Linked DNA regions of Bradyrhizobium sp. AZCC 1610. The protein of the gene in region 2 interacts with the protein of the main gene of each other region in a pairwise test. Links are inferred from orthologs where the notes say so. Each region holds a gene or a part of one and is shown on either strand. Other genes may lie near its edges.

The links.
Region 1: the proteins of ligA (region 2) and leuS interact in binary tests that used the Escherichia coli proteins (3 or more experiments, as listed by UniProt). The link is inferred for Bradyrhizobium sp. AZCC 1610 from one-to-one orthologs.

Annotation. Positions count from the first base shown.
Region 1 is NZ_JAZHRR010000001.1:7,236,975-7,240,515, reverse strand. What follows is about bases 103-3,326. They hold leuS (leucine--tRNA ligase), read right to left. Parts: upstream 2,928-3,326; coding sequence 303-2,927; downstream 103-302. Other genes in these bases: V1279_RS35440 (sensor domain-containing diguanylate cyclase), read right to left, coding at 3,059-3,326; lptE (LPS assembly lipoprotein LptE), read right to left, coding at 103-316. In the rest of the region: more of lptE, read right to left, coding at 1-102; more of V1279_RS35440, read right to left, coding at 3,327-3,541.
Region 2 is NZ_JAZHRR010000001.1:1,091,788-1,095,095, reverse strand. The notes cover bases 118-3,108. They hold ligA (NAD-dependent DNA ligase LigA), read right to left. Parts: upstream 2,690-3,108; coding sequence 545-2,689; downstream 118-544. Other genes in these bases: recN (DNA repair protein RecN), read right to left, coding at 2,705-3,108; V1279_RS05500 (multidrug effflux MFS transporter), read left to right, coding at 118-430. Also shown: more of V1279_RS05500, read left to right, coding at 1-117; more of recN, read right to left, coding at 3,109-3,308. UniProt on the Escherichia coli protein: DNA ligase that catalyzes the formation of phosphodiester linkages between 5'-phosphoryl and 3'-hydroxyl groups in double-stranded DNA using NAD as a coenzyme and as the energy source for the reaction.

The DNA.
Region 1 (3,541 bases), 6.1 Mb from region 2 along the record:
CCGTGGCCGGATCGAGTATCAGCGAGGAACGCGAGGTGGTGAAGCGCAGCACCAGCCGATGCGTCGGCGGCATGCCGGTGGCGCTGCCGTAAAGCTTGAACGCCAGCGCGTTGCGGATCTCCACCTGGATCCGGGCCTCGCGGGAGGCATTGGGCTTGTCCACCGGCGGGACTTCCACGCCCATCAGCTTTTCGCGCAGGCCGGGCTTGCCATCATTACGTTCGGCATACATCGGCTGGAAACAGCCGGCCGTGAGCGCCGCCAGAGCGGCGACGGCGATGAGCCGAACGGCGATCCGGGTCCTAGCCAACGACATTCACGATCCTCATGGGAACTACGATTACCTTGCGGACGGCCTTGCCGCCGAGAGCGACTTTTACCGCATCGAGCGCCAAAACGGCAGCCTCAATTTCCGGATTTTGGGCGACCCGTGGCACGGTAACATCACCCCGTTTCTTGCCGTTGACCTGGACCACCAGCGTCACCGTGTCTTCAACCAGCAAATCGCGTTCGATTTGGGGCCAGTTGGCCTCCGAAATCAGCCCGGATTGCCCCAGGACCTGCCAGCACTCCTCGGCCAGATGCGGCATCATCGGCGCGAACAGTTGAACGAGGATGACGGCTGCCTCCCGGACCGACCAGGCCAGGTCCGGCGCCGGTTTGCCTTCGCGGCCCAGCACCTCGGCCAGCGCATTGGCGAATTCCCGGATATGGGCGAGGCAGACGTTGAAATGCAGCCGTTCGATCCCGGACGACACCTTGTCCAGTGCGCCATGGGCGGCCTTGCGCAAGCCGAGCGCGTCCTCGCCGAAGGAGGCCGGCCGGTCGGCCGGAGCCGCCTTGGCGATTTCGGCGGATTCGTTGACCAGCCGCCACAGCCGCTGCACGAAGCGTGAGGCGCCCTGCACGCGCTCGTCACTCCAGATCACGTCGCGGTCGGGCGGGGAGTCCGACAGCATGAACCAGCGCGCGACGTCGGCGCCGTACGTCGCGATGATATCGTCGGGGTCGACGGTGTTCTTCTTCGACTTCGACATCTTCTCGATCGCGCCGATGCTGATTTCTTCGCCGGTCTCCATCAGGACCGCGCGGCGGCCGTTGCCGCCGGTCTCGATCTTGACCTCGGCCGGCGTGACATAACCGCCGTCAGCTTTTTGATAGGTCTCGTGTACCACCATGCCCTGCGTATACTGGCCGGCGAACGGCTCGTCATAGGCGATGTGACCGGTGGCCTTCATGGCGCGTGTGAAGAAGCGCGCGTAGAGCAGATGCAGGATCGCGTGCTCGACGCCGCCGATATACTGATCGACCGGCATCAACCGATCGACGATGGCGCGTGTGGTTGGAGCCGTCTCGTTCCACGGATCCGTGAAGCGCGCGAAGTACCATGCCGAGTCGACAAAGGTATCCATCGTGTCGGTTTCGCGTTGCGCTTTGCCGCCGCATTTCGGGCAGCTGACGTGTTTCCAGGTCGGGTGATGGTCGAGCGCATTGCCGGGCTTGTCGAAGGTCACATCCTCCGGCAGCACCACCGGCAGGTCCGCATCGGGCACCGGTACGACGTCACACTTCGGGCAGTGGATAACCGGGATCGGACACCCCCAATAGCGCTGGCGTGAAACGCCCCAGTCGCGCAGACGGAAATTTACCTTGCGTTCGCCGACCGGCAGGTTGCCGCGAACTTCAGCTTCCAGTCGTTTCGCGACGTCTTCCTTGGCCTCTTCGATGGTCATGCCATCGAGAAAGCGTGAATTGATCATACGGCCGTCGCCGTCATAGGCGGTATCGGTGATGAAGAAGGTCTTCGGATCCTGGCCTTCCGGGCAAACCACCGGCGTGTTGCCGAGCCCGTATTTGTTCACAAAATCGAGGTCGCGCTGGTCGTGCGCCGGACAGCCGAAGATCGCGCCGGTGCCGTATTCCATCAGCACGAAGTTGGCGACATAGACCGGCAGCTTCCAACTCGGATCGAAGGGGTGGACGGCTTTGATACCGGTGTCAAAACCCTGCTTCTCCTGGGTATCGATGATTTCCTGCGCGGTGCCGTGACGCTTTGCTTCTGCAATGAACTCCGCGAGCTTTGGATTCTTCGCAGCCGCGGCCTGCGCCAGCGGGTGATCCGGTGCGATCGCCATGAACTTGGCGCCGAACAGGGTGTCGTGTCGCGTGGTGAAGACTTTCAGATCGTTATCGCCATTCGGCGCGGTCGCAGGATCGAGCGCGAAGCGGATCAGCATGCCTTCGCTGCGGCCGATCCAGTTGCGCTGCATGACGCGCACCCGATCGGGCCAGCGGTCGAGCGTGTCAAGTGCGTCGAGCAGCTCTTGCGAGTACTTCGTGATCTTGAAGACCCACTGATTCATCTCGCGCTGCTCAACAACAGCGCCGGAGCGCCAGCCGCGGCCGTCGATCACCTGCTCGTTGGCGAGCACGGTCATGTCGACCGGATCCCAGTTGATCTTGCGCTTCTCGCGCTCGGCGAGACCGGCGCGCAGGAAGTCGTTGAACAGTTTTTGCTGATGCTTGTAGTAGCCGGGGTCGCAGGTTGCGAATTCGCGCGACCAGTCCAGCGACAGTCCGATCGACTGCAGCTGCTTCTTCATCGCGGCGATGTTGTCGTAGGTCCAGGCCTTGGGCGCGACCTTGCGCTCGATCGCGGCATTTTCCGCCGGCAGCCCGAACGCATCCCAACCCATCGGGTGCATCACATTGTGGCCCTTCGCCCGCATGTAGCGGGCCAGCACGTCACCCAGCGTATAATTGCGGACATGCCCGATATGGATGCGCCCGGACGGGTAGGGGAACATCTCGAGCACGTAATATTTCGGCCGCGGATCGTCGTTTTTGCAGACGAAAATCGACTTTTCTGCCCACTGGCGTTGCCAGCGCGGCTCGGATTCACGGGCGTTATAGCGTTCGGAGGTCATGGAATCGTAAGCGCTTTTTGTGGATTCGGGTCCCGTCCAGAGGACGGCGGACTAGGCCACAAAAGCGGCTGCGGGGTCAACGGGTTGGGGAGGCGGGAAGGGCCACTTGACCGGAGGCGTGGAGCGTCCGCTCACCCCGCCATCGCGATGCCGGTCTCATCCACCAGCTTGGCAAAACCGTGCTCGACCACGGTGTTGCGGCCGCGATGTTTGGCGGCGTAGAGCGCAGCGTCGGCGGCCTCGATCAGGTCGCCGGGGGTTTGGGCGTCGTTCGGAAGCGTCGCGGCCACGCCGACGCTGACGGTGACGGTGCGGTGGCTGGAGGTGATATGCGGCAGGCCGAGGCCCTGAACGGTCGCGCGCACCGTTTCGCCGATCTCCAGCGCTCTCTGGGGACTCGTGTTCGGAAGCAGGAGGCAGAATTCCTCGCCGCCATAGCGGCCGGCGAAGCCCAGCGTGTCGCCGGCGACGCCGGCCAGCGCTTCGCCGATCCGGGTGAGGCAGGCGTCGCCCTCGGGGTGGCCATAGGTGTCGTTGTAAAGCTTGAAGTGATCGACATCGATCATCAACAGCGACAGCTCGCAATGGTACTGCTGCGCCTTCATCCATTCGAA
Region 2 (3,308 bases):
TTCGCTGGAGAAGCTGATCTGGTTCGGGCTGGCGCTGCAATTCACCGGCGCCCTGCTGAACCTTCTCCTGAGCATCGTCGGGATCAACCAGTCGCCGGTCTGGCTGTTCGGCACCCAGATGGTCGTGATGGTCGCCAACGCCTTCGTGATGAACAATGCCGCAGCCGGCGCTATCAGCGTGCGGCCCGAGGCCGCCGGCACCGCCGCGGGCGCGATGGGCTTCCTGCAGCAGGGCATCGGCGCGCTGGTCTCGCAATTCGGCGCCTATCTCGGCGGCCACTCCACCACGACGCTGCCGTTGACGGCCGCCATCTTCGCGCTCTCGATCGCGTGTGCGTCGGCAATGTTCTTTTTGGTGCCGCGGCGAAGCGGTGTGGTGAGCGAGGAATTGGTAAAAAAGGCGGAGGAGGAAGAACAGGGGATGTTGTGAGGTTAATATCGCTGTCTCAACGTCATTGCGAGCGCAGCGAAGCAATCCATTTCTCCACGAGCGGCGCTATGGATTGCTTCGTCGCTTACGCTCCTCGCAATGACGCGGAGAGAGTCACTCCCCGATCAGCTTCAGCCACTCGTCCTCGGTCAGCACCGGTACGCCGTGCTTCTTGGCTTCCGCGAGCTTTGAACCCGCGCCCGGCCCCGCCACCACATAATCCGTCTTCTTCGACACTGAGCCGGAAGCCTTCGCGCCCAGCCGCTCGGCCGTCGCCTTGGCTTCATCGCGCGTCATCTTTTCCAGCGAGCCGGTGAACACCACGGTCTTGCCGGCCACCGCCGAATTGCTCTTCGGCTTTTCGGCGTCGAGAACCGTGACTTCCTTCTTCAGCCGCTCGACGACGCCGCGGTTATGGCTTTCGCCGAAATAGGCTGCGACGCTCTTGATCACGGTGTCGCCGATCTGATCGAGCGCATCCATCTCGGCAATAGTCTCCTCGTCGCCCTTGGCGACCTTGAGGCAGGCGTCGTGAAAGGCGTCCCATGAACCGTAGCCGCGCGCCAGCGCCAGCGCGGTGGTCTCGCCGACATGGCGCATGCCGAGCGCATAGATGAAACGCTCCAGCGCAATGCGTCGGCGGCTCTCGATCGCGGCAAACAGATTGCGCACCGAGGTTTCGCCGTAGCCTTCGATCTCCTCGAGCTTCAGCTTGGCGTTGCGCTTCTGCAGCGTGAAGATGTCGGCGGGCTCCTTCACCCACCCCTCGTCGAAGAAGTACTGAAGCTGCTTCTCGCCGAGGCCGTCGATGTCGAAGGCGCGGCGCGACACGAACAGCTTTAAGTGCTCGATCTTCTGGAACGGACAGGCGAACTCGCCGGTGCAGCGGGCGCGCGAGCCTTCCTCGCCGGTTGCCGTTTCCTCGCGCACGACGTCGGTGTGCAGCGGGCACGGGCATTTCTTCGGGAAGTGAAACTCTTTGGCGTTCTTCGGCCGCTTGTCGATCACGACGTCGACGACCTGCGGAATCACGTCGCCGGCGCGCTGGATCACGACGGTATCGCCGAGCCTGATGTCGCGCCCCTCGCGCAGCACTTCGCCCTTGTTGCCGATGCCCTTGATGTAGTCCTCATTGTGCAGCGTGACGTTCTGTACGATCACGCCGCCGACGCCGACGGGTTCGAGCTTGCCGACCGGCGTGAACGATCCCGTCCGCCCGACCTGGATCTCGATATCCCTGAGCACCGTCATGGCGCGCTCGGCCGGGAATTTGTGCGCGATGGCCCAGCGCGGCGTACGCGAGACGAAGCCGAGCCGCTCCTGCCAGTCGATGCGATCGATCTTGTAGACGACGCCGTCGATGTCGTAGTCGAGCTCGGCGCGCTGTTCCTCGATCTTGCGATGGAAAGCAATCAGCTGCTCGACGGAGTGACAGAGTTTTGTGAGCGGATTGGTCTTGAAGCCGCAGCGCTCAAACCAGCCGATCATGCCGGATTGCGTCCTCTCGGGCATCGCGCTCATTTCGGCCCAGGAATAGGCGAAAAACCCGAGCGGGCGCGAGGCCGTGATGGAAGGGTCTTTCTGGCGAAGCGAACCCGCGGCGGAATTTCGCGGATTGGCGAAAATGGTGTCGCCCGCGGCCTTCTGACGTTCGTTCAGCGCCAGAAAAGCGTGCTTGGTCATATAGACCTCGCCGCGCACCTCGCAGATATCAGGGATGTTGCGGCCCTTCAGCCTGTGCGGCACATCCTCCAGCGTACGGATATTGGCGGTGACATCCTCGCCTACCGCACCGTCGCCGCGGGTGGCGGCGGTAACGAGTTCGCCGTCCTCGTAGCGCAGCGACATCGACAACCCGTCGATCTTCGGCTCGGCGGAAAAATCGATCTTGTCGTCGCTGAGCTTGAGAAAGCGCTCGATGCGGCCGACGAAGTCGAGCACGTCCTGTTCGGCGAACGCATTGTCGAGCGACAGCATCGGCACCGCATGCCGGACTTTCTTGAATCGCCCGGATGGCGCGGCGCCGATCTTCTGCGATGGCGATTCGGAGGTAACGAATTCAGGAAAGCGTTTCTCGATCGCATCGTATCGTTGCCGCAACGCGTCGTATTCGGCATCCGTGATGCTGGGCGCATCTTCTTGATAGTAACGCTTATCGTGGCCTTCGAGCTCCAGCGCCAGCCGCATGTGCTCAACCTTGGCCTGCGCCTTGGTGAGCGTGGCCACGTCAACCAGCGCTTTCTTCGCTTTCACAGCCATGACTGCGCACCACCGTTAAGCTGTCGCCGCGCGCAACAGCCGCTCCGCCGCCGCCCTTGCCTCCGCGGTGATCTCCGCGCCGGCCAGCATGCGGGCGATTTCCTCGCGGCGGTGGTCGGCGGCGAGCGCGTTGACGCGGGTGGCGACGCGCTTGCCCTTGTCGAGCGCGTCCTTGGAAATCAGGAGATGCTGGTTCGCCCTTGCGGCGACCTGCGGTGCGTGCGTCACCGCCATCACCTGGACCTGGCCGGCCAGCCGCGAAAGCCGCGCGCCGATCGCGTCCGCTACCGCACCGCCGACGCCGGTATCGATTTCGTCGAACACCAGCGTGGGCGCGGAGCCGCGATCCGACAGCACCACTTTCAGCGCCAGCAGGAAGCGCGACAGCTCGCCGCCGGAGGCGACCTTCATCAGCGGGCCCGCCTTGGTGCCGGGATTGGTCTGCACCCAGAACTCGACGCGGTCGATGCCTTGAGGTCCCGGCGACTTCGCGTCGGTTTCGACCTGGGTCATGAATTTCGCGCGTTCGAGCTTCAGCGGCGCAAGTTCGGCGTTCACCGCCTTGTTGAGCTTCTCGGCGAACTTGTTGCGGGCCGCAGACAGTTTCTCGGCAGCCGCA